Regions from separate parts of the Nocardioides sp. dk884 genome, predicted to be linked through region 2. Evidence: riboswitches for the same ligand, from Rfam matches in the RefSeq annotation. Region 2 holds a riboswitch; each other region holds the start of a gene.

Evidence for each region. A riboswitch is a leader RNA that binds a small molecule or an ion and turns the genes downstream of it on or off. The one in region 2 is predicted to bind cobalamin.
Region 1: it holds a riboswitch for cobalamin, as region 2 does, so the genes downstream of both, GFH29_RS11675 (hypothetical protein) here and GFH29_RS12175 (ribonucleotide-diphosphate reductase subunit beta) in region 2, are expected to answer to the same signal.
Region 3: it holds a riboswitch for cobalamin, as region 2 does, so the genes downstream of both, GFH29_RS06315 (prenyltransferase/squalene oxidase repeat-containing protein) here and GFH29_RS12175 (ribonucleotide-diphosphate reductase subunit beta) in region 2, are expected to answer to the same signal.

The regions. Positions count from the first base shown of each region.
Region 1 is NZ_CP045649.1:2,408,513-2,412,771, reverse strand. Features, by position in the region: gene GFH29_RS11690 (DUF1269 domain-containing protein) at 1-285, shown strand, start outside; gene GFH29_RS11685 (hypothetical protein) at 386-766, shown strand; gene GFH29_RS11680 (HNH endonuclease signature motif containing protein) at 783-992, opposite strand; gene GFH29_RS11675 (hypothetical protein) at 1,017-2,072, opposite strand; cobalamin riboswitch at 2,144-2,273, opposite strand; cobalamin riboswitch at 2,409-2,477, shown strand; gene GFH29_RS11670 (hypothetical protein) at 2,567-3,955, shown strand; gene GFH29_RS11665 (hypothetical protein) at 3,952-4,259, shown strand, end outside.
Region 2 is NZ_CP045649.1:2,518,330-2,522,588, reverse strand. Features, by position in the region: gene mobF (MobF family relaxase) at 1-45, opposite strand, end outside; gene GFH29_RS12195 (hypothetical protein) at 349-696, shown strand; gene GFH29_RS12190 (hypothetical protein) at 932-1,120, shown strand; gene GFH29_RS12185 (hypothetical protein) at 1,117-1,275, opposite strand; gene GFH29_RS12180 (hypothetical protein) at 1,678-2,052, shown strand; cobalamin riboswitch at 2,292-2,524, shown strand; gene GFH29_RS12175 (ribonucleotide-diphosphate reductase subunit beta) at 2,693-3,691, shown strand; gene GFH29_RS12170 (ribonucleotide reductase N-terminal alpha domain-containing protein) at 3,691-4,259, shown strand, end outside.
Region 3 is NZ_CP045649.1:1,300,282-1,304,540, reverse strand. Features, by position in the region: gene GFH29_RS06320 (hypothetical protein) at 1-715, opposite strand, end outside; gene GFH29_RS06315 (prenyltransferase/squalene oxidase repeat-containing protein) at 712-2,349, opposite strand; cobalamin riboswitch at 2,427-2,550, opposite strand; gene GFH29_RS06310 (prenyltransferase/squalene oxidase repeat-containing protein) at 2,624-3,961, opposite strand; rRNA gene rrf (5S ribosomal RNA) at 4,034-4,150, opposite strand.

The sequences.
Region 1 (4,259 bases), 110 kb from region 2:
CTTTTCGGGCTGATCTTCTTCGTCCCGCTGCTCGGCGCCGCGGTCGGCGCGGCCACCGGGGCGCTCGCCGGCTCGCTGACCGACGTGGGGATCGACGACGACTTCATCGCCCAGGTGCGCGACCAGGTCACGCCCGGCACCTCCGCGCTCTTCGTCATGACCTCCGACGCCGTCGTGGACAAGGTGCACGGGGCCTTCGCCGGGCACAAGCCCGCCCAGCTGCTGTTCACCAACCTCTCGTCTGAGCAGGAGTCCGCGCTGCGCAAGGTGTTCACCGAGGAGTGACGGCGAGGCCGTCGGCTCCCCGTCGGGCAGGCCCGCCGGTCGGCTGACCAGCCGGCTGTGGTGTCCTCACCGCTGCGTCGAGGGCCCCTAGGGTGACGCCATGAGCGACGACGACCGTGAGCTGTTGCGGGGGATATGGCGTGCGCACGTGCCCGCGTCCGGGCAGTCCAGCGTGGAGCAGGGCGAGCTGCTGCGTTGCCTGGCCAAGCTCGAGGACGAGGCGACCCGCAACGGCAACATCAACTTCGACGAGCAGCACCTGCGACTGCGTGACCACCTGCGCTCTCTGCTGCTCGACCCGACCCTGTTCACCGCACAGGAGCTCCGGCTGCTCGCCGAGGACCTGGAGGCGGTCGGGCACGCCACGAGCCCGGTGCTCGACGAGCAGGTCTGGGACCGCCTGGAACACGCGGTCGCCAGGTGGTGTCGCGCCCACCCCGAGCCCCTCGCGCGCCCGCTCGACCCGGACCTCCGGCGCTAGCGGGGTGTGGGTCGGCCTACGTCCGCCGTACGAAGCGGAGGTCGCCGTTCGGCATCCGTTGGTGGAGGTAGCGGTCGTCGTGGATCAGATGGTGATGATGCGAGCAGAGCAGCATTCCGTTGTCGAGATCGGTCTTGCCGCCCGCTGACCACGGTTGTCGATGATGCGCTTCGCACCACGTGGCAGGGATCGTGCAACCGTCCGCGCGGCACTCCCGGTCCCGGATGCGGATGCGGCGACCAGGTGTGCGCTACCCCTTGACGCGCACCGACTTCGCCGACGCCCGGGTGACCGCGACGTACCCCGCCTTCCTGCCGGTCACGCGCACCGTGATCCTCGTGCCGCGGTCCGCCGGACGTAGCCGGTAGTTCCGGGAGGTGGCGGCGAGGGGCTTGCCGTTGCGCAGCCAGCGATAGGTGAACCGCACCGTGCCGGGGCCCCAGGCACCGGGCTTGGCCTGGAGCCGCTGGCCGACCTTGGCCCGTCCGGTGATCTTCGGCTTGGCGCTCGTGAGGCTTCCCGCGGCGACGTTCGCCGTCGGTGCTGAGACGAGCACGGTCGTGGTGTAGCCGGCGAGTGTGCCGGTGACGCGCACGCGCAGGCGCCTCCCGCGGTCGGCGGCGGTGACGACGTGGCTGGCGCGGGTGGCGCCCACGATGGGTTGGTTGCCGCGCAGCCACTGGTAGCCCAGCGAGGCGCCGGCGCTCCAGGACCCCGCGTCCGCGGTGAGCCGTACGCCGACCTGGGCGCGGCCGGTGACCAGCGGCGTGGAGCCAGCGACCGCCGGGTCCGGCTGCGGCTCGGGGTCGGGCTCGGGCTGGCCGAACTGCGGGGCGGGGCGGGGGACGCTGACCCAGTTGTCACCGACGAGCCGGGCGCCGAGGGCCTTGTTGAGGTTCGGGCCGTCGCTGACGATGTCGTGGTAGGCGGTGTCCCACGGCCCGCCGACGGTGGCGCCCGAGAAGAACCACCAGCCGTCGGGGTCGAACTCCTCCACCCCGTCGATGGCGGTGACGTACCCGCCGCGGTCCGCGTCGACGCCGAGGCCGACGGCCCGCAGGGCGGCCACGCGGGTGCCCTGGCCGTCCGCCTGGATCTCGCCGCCGACGAGGCAGCGCACGAGCCAGCCCTCGGTGGGGACCGTGGCGGCGGTCGAGGCGCCGAAGTCGACGACGACGCTCAGGCCCTCGTCCTCGACGCACCATCCGGTGCGCCAGTCGGCGGCGTGGGCGGGGGCCGCCCCAGTGGTCAGTGCGGTGATCAGGAGAGTGCCGGCACTCGCCAGCACCGCGCCTCGGGTCTTCATGGTTTCTCCGGTCCCGGCGCAGGGGGAGCCGACAGCGATGCCGGCGACCTGCTGCAGTCCTCGACAGCGTGGATTGGTCACGGTGACGCGGAAGGTGCTCCGACTTCAGGACCGGGTCTCACCGGGGCCTGTCACGGTTGCGGGTCAGCGCCGGATTCGCACCGGCTTCCCCTTCGACGTACCGGGACCGGACGCTAGCGCACGCCTGCCGCCGCCGCGGAAATCGCCGTCGCGTGGGCTGCGTCACCGCGGACCGGCGGGGTGGGGGTGCTGTCGGGGATCCTCGGACGGGTGTGCCACGATCCGGTCGTCACTGAGTTGAACGTGGCCCTGAGCGAGGAAGCCGGTGTGAATCCGGCGCTGTTGCGCAACCGTGAGCTGGCGAGACCAGCAAGTCGGGAACTCCTGGGCCATGACCGTCACCCGTCGTCGCACAAGCGCGGGCACGGAGGTCGATCGGGCCACCCTGCCTTGCCGTACCCAGGAAGGGCCCGATGCCTCGCCGTCCCGCCTGCCCGGCGTCCTCCGGGCGTACGCCGACGCGCCGCCGTCCGCTCGGCGCGCCGCTCGCGAGCCTGCTGCTCGCCGCGGTCGCCGTCACCTCGGTCACGGCCACCGTCGGGGTGGCCCAGGCCGAGGGGCCCACCCAGCACCGGCTGTGCGACGGGTTCGCCGAGCCGTGCCGGATCACCACCCAGAGCACCCTGGCGGCGTACGACCAGATCCTCGCCACCGACGTGGTCGGCAATCCTGGCGTCGACGTGGCGCTGCAGTTCTATGTGATCGAGTTCAACTCCGACGGCGCCATCACGGGCCTGGTCCCCAGCGGCGCGCGGCTGGGCGGGCGGACCCGGGAGTCGCGCCCCGGGTACGGCCGCCTCGACCACGTGAAGCTGGTGCCGCGCACCACCTCGGACGTGCCCGGTGGGTGGGGCTTCGTCGGTCTCGCCGACGACACCTCGATCGACCTGCGCTCCCGTCTGGGGCAGGTGGTGCAGTTCGGCGGACGCACCCCCAAGCTGCTCGGGGACGGGTACGCCGAGCACAAGCCGGCCGGCGTCGAGCTCGACCTGCACGTCGTCGGCCACGTCATGGGGGTCGGCTACTGGGTCGAGTACCTCGACGACGCGGGCGAGTGGGTGGCGGTCCCCGGGCACGGGTTCGACCGGGCCACCCGGCTGAGCAACACCTCCGGGGAGATCGCGCACCTGCACTACACGGTGCCCGGCACCCTGACCCCCGGCCGGCGCTACCAGTTCCGGGTCAACCACCACCTGAACTTCGGCGGCGGCCAGGACCGCCCGATCAGCGACCCGGCCTACGCGCAGTGGACGGTGGTCCCCTCCGAGCACGGCGAGGCGGAGGACCGCGGCGCCCAGTTCGACCCCGGCCTCGCGCCCGGCGTGCCCGACGCCCCCGGGGCACCCGGTGGCTCCGGTGGCCCCGAGGCACCGGCCACGCCGTCCACGCCGTCCACCGATCAGCCCGCAGGCCCCGCCGGGCCGGCGACGCCCGCGCCGAGCACCGCTCCGGTGCCCCCGGTCGCGCCGGGCACCCCGGCGCCCGCAGCACCCGCCGCCAGTCCGACTGGTCAGCCGACTGCGCCACAGTCAGCCCAGCCCGGCGCCCAAGGGTCCGCCCGGCCCGGCGCCCAGGCGTCCGCCCGTCCCAGCGCTCCGCCGGCTGCGGGTGCCTCCGGCCCGGCCGACGCGGTGTGGGGCGAGGAGGAGATCGGGGAGCCGAGCGCCGCCACCGGCGCGGCCAGCCAGGGCGTGTCCGGCGCCATGGCCCTGCTCGGTGCGCTGCTCCTGCTCGCCCCGCTCGGGTGGTGGTGGGCGCAGCGGCGGCGCACCACCCGGCTCGCCGAGGGAGAGACCCTGTGAGCCCGACCGGACGACACCTGCTGGCGACCACCGCCGCGGCACTCGCCCTCGCGACCCTGGGTGCGCCGCCGGCCCACGCCGCCGCGAGCTCCGAGACCCGTGCCCTCTGCGCCTCCTCGTCGGTGCCCTGCTCGGTCCAGGCACCGGTGTCGTGGATCGAGGGCGCCACCCACGAGGTGGCCGTGACCGGCAACCCACGGGTTCGGGTTCGGGTCCAGGCCCAGCGCGTCACCCTGGACGCCGCCACCGGCCGCGCCCGGCTGCGCCCGCTCGGCCCGACCGTGGAGATCCGCACCGACGACCA
Region 2 (4,259 bases):
CAAGTAGTCGTACCCCGACCCCGCCGTCAGCTTGTGGAGGCTCATCGTCACGGTCACCTACCCGCGCTTGTGCGCGCCAGGCGATCACTCCTGGGCGGATACCTACCCCTGTTCCTTCTGTTCGGCGAACCGAGAATGCAAGAGGTGTGTGGCACATGGGAGCTCGCGGAAATCTGGGGGGACGCTGAGGGGCGTGGGGGAGGGCTGGGGCGTCGGGGTCGGATCGGGTGGACTGGATGGATCGAGGGAGCGGGTCTTGAAGGTCTCTAGGGTTATGTGATCGCTCGGGGTCCGGAAAATGGCGTAGGTGGACTGTCAAAGTCCATGTCGACACGAGTGAGGACCTGGATGAGCCAGCAGACGATCAGGCAGCGGGCACGGCACACAGCACGGGAGATGGCCGAGAAGCGGCGCAAGGAGAGCGAGGAACGGGAGCGCCGGGTGATCGACCTGGCCGAGCGAGTCATGATCGCGATCGGTGAGCGCGACGCGGCGGTGGCCGAGACCGAGAAGCGAGCCGGCGAGGCGCTGCGGAAGTTGACGGAGCACGAAGGCCTGTCCTTGGGTGAGGCTGTGGCGTGGTGTGGCGAGGCGATGACGGTGCGCGAGGCGACGCGGCTGCGGCGGCTCGCCAGGGAGCGTCAGACCGACGACGGCAGCGAGCAGGGCGGCGAGCGTGACGGCGCGAGCTCCTGAGGGTCGGCACGAGCGCGTCTTCGACCGCCTCGATGGTCGACGGCGGGCAGTTCGTGCTTCTTGTTGAAGTTCTTGTGGGTCCGCGGGTGCTCATGCCGCCTAGCCAACAGGCGAGGCCACGGGGCTCGCGGCGCGGGCGGGTGCTCGCTTGCCGCCTGCTCAATGCGCGGTCGGCGACCGCTTCTACGATCTGGCCATGCGTGCGACGGACGGAACCGGACAGCAGGGGCACACTGTGCCCCGCCACGTTTGGGTGGCGCCGGACGGCCGTTGGGAGGCTGCACTCCCCGGCGTACTGCTCGACTGGCGCAAGGTCGGTGAGAGCTGGGAGGCCCTGGTGATGTGGGGATCCCGCGGCGGCAACGTCGCGAGCGCCGGGCACGCGCAGTGGCTGTCGGCGGACAGGGTCCGCAAGGTCGGCTAATCCTGCTCGACGCGGATGTAGATCAGCTGCTCGCCGTCACGGACCTCAGCCCGGGCAACTGCCCAGCAGCCGTCGTAGTCGTCGCGCTCGATCTCCAGCTCGCGGCCCTCGGTGAGGGTCTCGCCGGCGGCGCGGTACGTCGCGATCATCTTCACCCTGTCGAGGCTAGGCGCCCACGCCGACGCGCTTGCGCGCGGTGCGCGCGGTGCGTGGCCGCCGTCTCAGCAAGGCATGGGTGGCCGCGATGGCGTCACGGGGTGGGGGCGCCACCGCGGCCGAGGTGGACCATACCGGCCCCTCAGCCTTCGCCATAACGGTCCCGACTGGCACTGCGACGGAACCGAGCCCCCGCAACTGACCGGGCCCACCCGCCTGCTGGCCATCACCCGCGACGAGGACATGACCTCACACGTCCAGCGGACCTTCGATCCCAGCTGCGCCCCTGCACACCGCCTACCGAGCCTTCTTGAGGGGAGTCCGTAGCGGCGCCTCGATGTGCACGCCTCGTCGTTATCGGCGGCCTCGGACTCTCGGCGCTCGCCCTCGGCCTGGCCGCGATGACCGACATCGGAACCAGCTATGTCTTCACGGCGACCTGGATCACGGCGCTGGGCGCCGGTATCGGCCTGGTCCTGCCCGCGTCCATGGCTATCGCTATGGGCGCCTTGTCCGTGGACCGCACTGGCTCGGGGTCCGGACTCCTTCAAGCGCTTCGCCAGATTGGCGGGACCGTCGGGGTCGCCATCCTGGGCACGGTGCTGAGTACGGCGTACCACTCGAAGCTCGAGGACAGCGCGTTGACGGCAGCAGCGTTGACCGCGGCGATGCTCGAGGCAACCACCCGATGGTCCGACGGCGATGGTCGGGAGTCGCTGGTCACCCTCATGGTCGAAGCCGTCGCCGTTCTCGAGCCCCTGATCGCCGCGCTGTAGAGCAGCGCGCTGCGCTGTCCTGGCCGTGGCCGCCGCGACCATCGGCTCCGTGATCGGCGGAGCGACCGCCACGATCGTGGCCGGGGTGACCCCGGGAGTGGGCGAGACGCCGAGACCGGCGCGGCCTCGTCGCCGACCGCAAGGGCGTCGGGCCTGCGTCCTCGGAGCCGGGTGTTACCTCGACCACGTGCGCCGGCGGACACAACATCTGGGGGATTACAGATCTGTAGTTCCCGTATATGGTGGATCCTGCAGCTGGTTCGACGGCCCATCCAGGGTCGTCGTCGCAAGAGGGAACCCGGTGAGATTCCGGGACTGCCCCGCAGCGGTGAGTGGGAACGACCTCCGTCTCCTGGATCGACAGGAAGCACTGGGACCGACGATCACGGTCCTGGGAAGCGATGGACAGTAGGACCGGAGCCTGGCTCCTCGCCCACGAGTCCGAAGACCTGCCAGCGCTCGCCCGTCACGGGTGGGTTCCGCGACCTCGAGGGAAGGTCAGGGGATCGATGAGTCGCTGTGTCCAGGTCTAGGTCTGTGCTGGCGTCGACGTCCTCTCCGTTCCTCGTTCGTGGAAGCACCGCTTCCAGCTCACGACGAGCGGGCCGGTTCGACCGGCTCGCGAACGGAGAACCACGACATGATCGACACCACTGGTCTACCGATCCGGACCGAGAAGTCGGCCTACGTATTCGACTACCCCCAAGCCGAGGACCTGGCGAAGAAGCAGCGGAGCATCTTCTGGACCGCTGAGGAGATCCCGGTCGCCAACGACAAGCAGGACTTCCTGGTCACGATGACCGAGGCCGAGCAGGCGGCCGTCAAGACCACCCTCAAGCTGTTCACGATCTATGAGCTGATTCTCGGCGGCGAGGTGTGGGGGGACCGGATCTTCCACGCGTTCCCGCGTCCGGAGATCCAGATGATGAGCAACGCGTTCTCGTTCGCCGAGCTCAACATGCACGCGCCGTTCTACGCGAAGCTCAACCAGGTGCTGATGATCGACACCGAGGAGTTCTACAGCTCCTACAAGAACGACCCGGTGCTGGCCGAGCGCATCCAGTTCGTCTGGGACGCGATCGCCGACGACGACCTCCTCTACGCGCTCAGCGTCTTCACGCTGATGGAGAACTGCGTCCTGTACTCGAACTTCGCCTTCCTCAAGCACTTCCAGTCCGGGGGCAAGAACCTGCTGCAGAACGTCGTGAGCGGCATCAACTTCTCCGCCCGCGACGAGAACCTGCACGCGACCGGCGGGGCGTGGCTGTTCCGCACCACCCTGGAGGAGTACGAGCGCTCCGTCTCGCCGGCGACGTTCCAGGCCGAGCGCGATGCGTTGTTCGACCGCGTCCGCGCGGTGGCGGACTACGTCTACGCCCACGAGCAGCGCATCGTCGAGATGCTCTTCGCTCACGGCCCCATCCCGGGCATCGAGCAGGCCGACCTGGAGACGTTCGTGAAGTCCCGGGTGAACCTCACGCTGGACAGCATGGGGATGGAGCCGCTGTTCGAGATCGCGGACAACCCGGTCGCCGAGTGGTTCTACAGCGGCATCAACGGCACCCAGTTCCACGACTTCTTCCAGGTGACCGGCAACGAGTACAACCGCACGATCGGTGAGATGGAGTTCGTGTTCTGATGACCAACAAGAACTGGGAGACCCTCTCCGCCGAGCGCAAGGCGCTGCAGGCAGCCGAGACCGTCCCCGCCTTCATGACCACCGCCGGCTACGCCATGGTCAAGGCCAAGTACACCGTGGCCGGGCAGAGCGTGCGGGAGCGCTACGAGACGATCGCGCGCACGGCCGGCGTCCTCGCCGACGAGATGTACCCCCGCGAGGACGGGCGCCCCTGGACCGAGCTGTTCTTCGAGGCGATCTGGAACGGCTGGCTCTCGCCCTCCACGCCCGTGCTGGCCAACCTGGGCACCACCCGAGGTCTCCCGGTCTCGTGCGAGGGGTCCTACATCGAGGACTCGGTGTGGGGCTTCTACGAGACCCTCAAGGAAGCCGCGATCCTTTCCCAGAACGGGTTCGGCACCTCCGCCTACCTGGGCGACATCCGCCCGCGCGGCGCCAGCTTCGGCGACAACGGCAAGGCCAACGGCGTGGTCCCGGTGTTCTGCAACTTCGCCGAGATGACCAACCAGATCAGTCAGGGCGCCACCCGCCGCGGCTCCTGGGCCGGGTACCTCCCGGTCGACCACCC
Region 3 (4,259 bases), 1.2 Mb from region 2:
CCGCGGTGGCGGAGGGCCCGCCAGCGGCCGTCCGGTCGGTACGCCGCGGCTCGCGCGCCGGCGTACCGCTCGGGTCGGCACCGGGGGTCGCTGCGGTGCTCGGCGTACCGGTGCCGGCGGCGGCGCTGGGGGCGTCGGAGGGGGCGGGCTGCGCGGCGTCGGCCCCGCCGCCCGGGCCCGGACGGGTGCCGCCGGTGCCGTGGGACGGGGTCGCACGCGGGCTGCTCGGCGCCGTGGGAGCCGCCGCGGCGGCCACCGGGGGTGCAACCCCGGGCTGGGTGCGCGTGCCGCTGTTCCAGGAGAACGCGACCGAGCCGCCGTCGGGCACGGTCAGCGAGGAGGTCCCCAGCGAGGCGTAGACCCACGTGCCGGTCTCGCCGTCGGACCACCACAGGCCCCAGTAGGCGTCCGCCGGGGCGGCGTTGATGCACGGGTCGCTGCTCGGGACGCCCTCGACGCGGCACACGAAGCCCGCGGACCGTTGGGCGTAGGTGAGCTCGACCCCGCTGTCGGCGAAGATCGCGGTGGCCTTCTTGCCCCCGCCGTCGGCGTCACAGGACTCCTGGAGCCCGCCGCCGAGGGCGCCGAAGTCGACGACCACGCTCACGCCGCGACCGTCGGTGCAGGTGGCCGCGCTGGCCGGCGGCGCGGCCGTGAGCGGTGCCAGGCACAGCAGCCCGGCGAGCAGCGCCGCGGCGGCCCGGACCCTGCTCATCGCGGCACCACCGTCACGGTGACCGAGCGCCGCCGGTCGGCGAAGGCGCCGCGGACCGCGAGGGTCGCCGGGCCGGCCTTGCCGGTGACGCGGAGCCGCGGGGTCCAGCGACCCGAGGCGTCGCTGGTGCCGCGGGCGACGACCTTGCCGCGGAAGCGGAGGGTCGCAGGCTCGCGGGCGGCCAGGCCGCGCACCCGCACCGGGACGGTCCGGCCTCGGGCGACGCGGGCGCGCAGCTTCACCACCGGGGTGGTCGCCGCGAGCGCACGCAGGCGGGACGGGAACGGCGTGACCGAGCCGGAGGTCGCCACCGCGCGCACGGCGTGCGTCGCGGTGCGGGCCGGCAGCTTCATCAGGGCGCGGGCGGCACCGGTGTGGTCGGCGCGGACCTGACGGCGGCTGCCCGCCACGGTGACGCAGACCGGCTCGCCGGGGGCCAGGGGCCCGAGCCACACGGCCACGCGGGTGCCGGCGCGGTGGAACCGCGGCGGGGCCATCGGAGGGACCACCACCTCGTCGACGCGTCCGGGTGCCCAGGTGAGCGCCGGCAGCGCCTGCGCGCTCGCGCGACGCACCTGGTCGCGCAGCTCCGCGACACCGGAGCTCTTCACCGTGTCGAGCCCCGCGGCGTCGTAGGCGATCGCCCCGAGGTCACCGGCACGGTACGGCGTGCACGCGCCCGCGTGGGCGAGCTGCTGGCCACGGACCCAGCCGGCGGCACGGGCCGCAGCCTTGGTGCGACCCGCCTCCCCCAGCGCCCAGGCGGCGAGACCGGTGCTGTTGGCGTTCGGCGCCTCGGTGGCCACGCCGCCACCGAACGAGCCGTCGCCGCGCTGGCTGCGCCGCAGCCAGTCGAGGGCCGCCGTGAGGTGGGGCTTCACGTCCGCATGGTCGGCCTGGGGCAGCAGCGAGAGCACCGCGAGCGCGGTGACATCGGTGTCCGGCTCGGCGCCCGGCGCGCCGTCGCAGGTCTGGTCGGCCGCCTCGACGGCGCCGAGCTCGAGGCGGAAGAAGCCCGCCGCGCACTGCTGGTCGAGCAGGTAGGAGGTCGCCGCGGCGGCCTCGGTGCTTCCCGCGGCCTCAAGTGCGCGAACGGCGTAGGCCTGGCCCAGGGCGTTGGCGTAGTCGCCGTACGTGCTGCGATCCACGATCCGGCCGGCGGCCGGGCCGGAGTCGGTCGTGACCTGCTCGAGGGCCGCGATCAGGTCCCGGCCGCCGAAGGCGCGCGGGTCGCGCTCCGCGACCACCGCGAGGACCGCAGCCTTGGCGGTGGCGCCGGCGTAGCTGCTGTCGGCGTCACCGAAGGCGTCGCCGGTGACATAGGCGTCGAGCGAGGTGGCCAGGGCGTCGGCGACCTGCTGCACTCCGTCCTCGGAGCCCACGGCGGCCAGCGCCAGCGCGACGTCGATGGAGAGCCCGTGGTCGGGACCCCACTCACCCTCGACGAGACCGCCGGTGAGCTGGCTGGTGAGCCACCGGGCGCCGGCGGTCGCCGGACCGGACGGGGCCGTGGCGGTCCCGGTCGGTGTCGGCGCCGCCACGGCAGGCGTCGGGCCGGTGACCGCCAGGCCGCCGGTCACCAGGGCTGAGAGGAGAGCAAGCACGCCGGTACGGCGCACGATGGAGGAGCTCATGGTTCCTTCCCGCTGCACACAGCGGGGGCACTACCCGGAACCGGGCGGTGACCACCGCTGCTTTCCACGACAGCGTTGTGATCAGGATGCGTCGTGACAGGTGCTCCGGCTCGTCGTCGCTGCGGGTGCAGCCACGACCTACGGTTGCGGGTCAGCGCCGGACTTGGACCGGCTTTCCCCACCACGGGCATATGGATGTGTCTGCGGAACATACCCCACCCGGGCGGGCTCGCGCGCGCCGTGGGCCGTGGGGTGTGAGGCGCTCCACGTCCGCTCAGACAGCGGGGTCCACCGGAATCGCTCCGGTGAGCGTGCGGACCTCGAGGCCGGCCGGGACCGTGCCCGCCAGGGGCACCTCCAGGGTGTCCCCGGTGCCGACCAGCTCCTCGGCGTACCCACCCGGGCCGGTGAGGCACGCCGGCTCGCCGTCGCCGAGACCATCGATGCGGACCTCGTCCTCGGAAGCTGTCGCGACGACCTCGCCTGCGGGCTCACCGACCAGCTGGAGCAGCGGCGCCGCCTGGGCGGTCGCCCGCCGCCACTGGTCGCGCACGACCGGGTCGCGCAGCTCCCCCGCCGCAGCGTCGGCGGCGTAGGCGACGGCGCCGGTGGGCAGCCGGGTGGCCCCGCAGCTGGGCTCGGTGACCTGTCGCGCCGCCACCCACTCCGCGGCCCGGGCCGCCTCCGCGGTGCGGCCGGCGCGCTGCAGTGCGAGCCCCGCGAGCCCGGTGCTGTTGGCGTTGAGCCCCTCCGTCCCGGTGGCGCCGCCGAACCCGCCGTCGGCGTCCTGGGTCGCGACCAGCCAGTCGACGGCTGCGTCGACCGCCGAGCCAGCGGCCTCCCCCGGCACGTCCTGCAGGGCGAGGACGGCGAGCGCGGTCACGTCGGTGTCGGGCTGGTCGAGGCGTCGGGGGCCGTCCCCGCACGCCTGCGGAGCGTCGGGGGCGGCGAAGTAGAGCCGGAACCAGCCCGGCTCGCACTGCTGGGCGATCAGGTAGTCCGCTGCAGCGGACGCCTCCGGGGAGCCGGCGCCGGTGAGGGCACGCACGGCGTAGGTCTGGCCGATCGCATTGGCGTAGTCGGACCCCTTCGGGTCCCGGACGTCGTCGGCGAGCCGGCCCGCGAGCGCACCGTCGTCGGCGACCAGATCCTCGAGGCGGGCCAGCACGTCGGTGCCGTCGACGTCGCGGGGGTCGCCGCCGCTCACCTCGGCGAGCACGGCCACCTTCGCCACCGAGCCCGCGAAGGTGTCGGGGCTGCCGAAGTCCACGCCCGTCGTGTAGCTCTCCACTGACGCGCCCACCGCCGCGGCGATCTCGTGCACCGTGTCGTCCTGGCCCGGTACGTCGGCCAGCCCCAGGGCCGCGTCGATGCTGAGCCCGTAGTCGGGGCCGTACTCACCGACCAGCAGCCCGTCCTGCAGCTCCTCGGACAACCAGTGTGCGGCGCCGAGGGCGGGGGCGGTGGCACGCTCGGGCGCGGGCTCCGGGGACGCGTCCTCGGTGTCGCCGCCGCAGGCGCTCGTGACCAGGACAAGGGACCCGAGCACCGCCAGAGCGCGCACGCGGCGCAGGGGCGCACGACGACAGGGGGCAGCAGAATTCTCAGACATCACGACGAATTCTATGCCGAAATGCCAGAACGGGTCGCACCCCGTGGGGTGCGACCCGTTCTGTGAATTATTGTCCGGCGGCGTCCTACTCTCCCACAACCTCTCGGTTGCAGTACCATCGGCGCTGAAAGGCTTAACTTCCGGGTTCGGGATGGGACCGGGTGTTTCCCTTTCGCTATGGCCGCCGTAACTCTATCGACTCCACCCATCAACACCCGCCGCAAAAAGTTGGGGTGTGTATCTGGGGAGCCAAGCCACTATTTACATGTTGTGCATGTGGTGTTGTGTTGGATCGTGG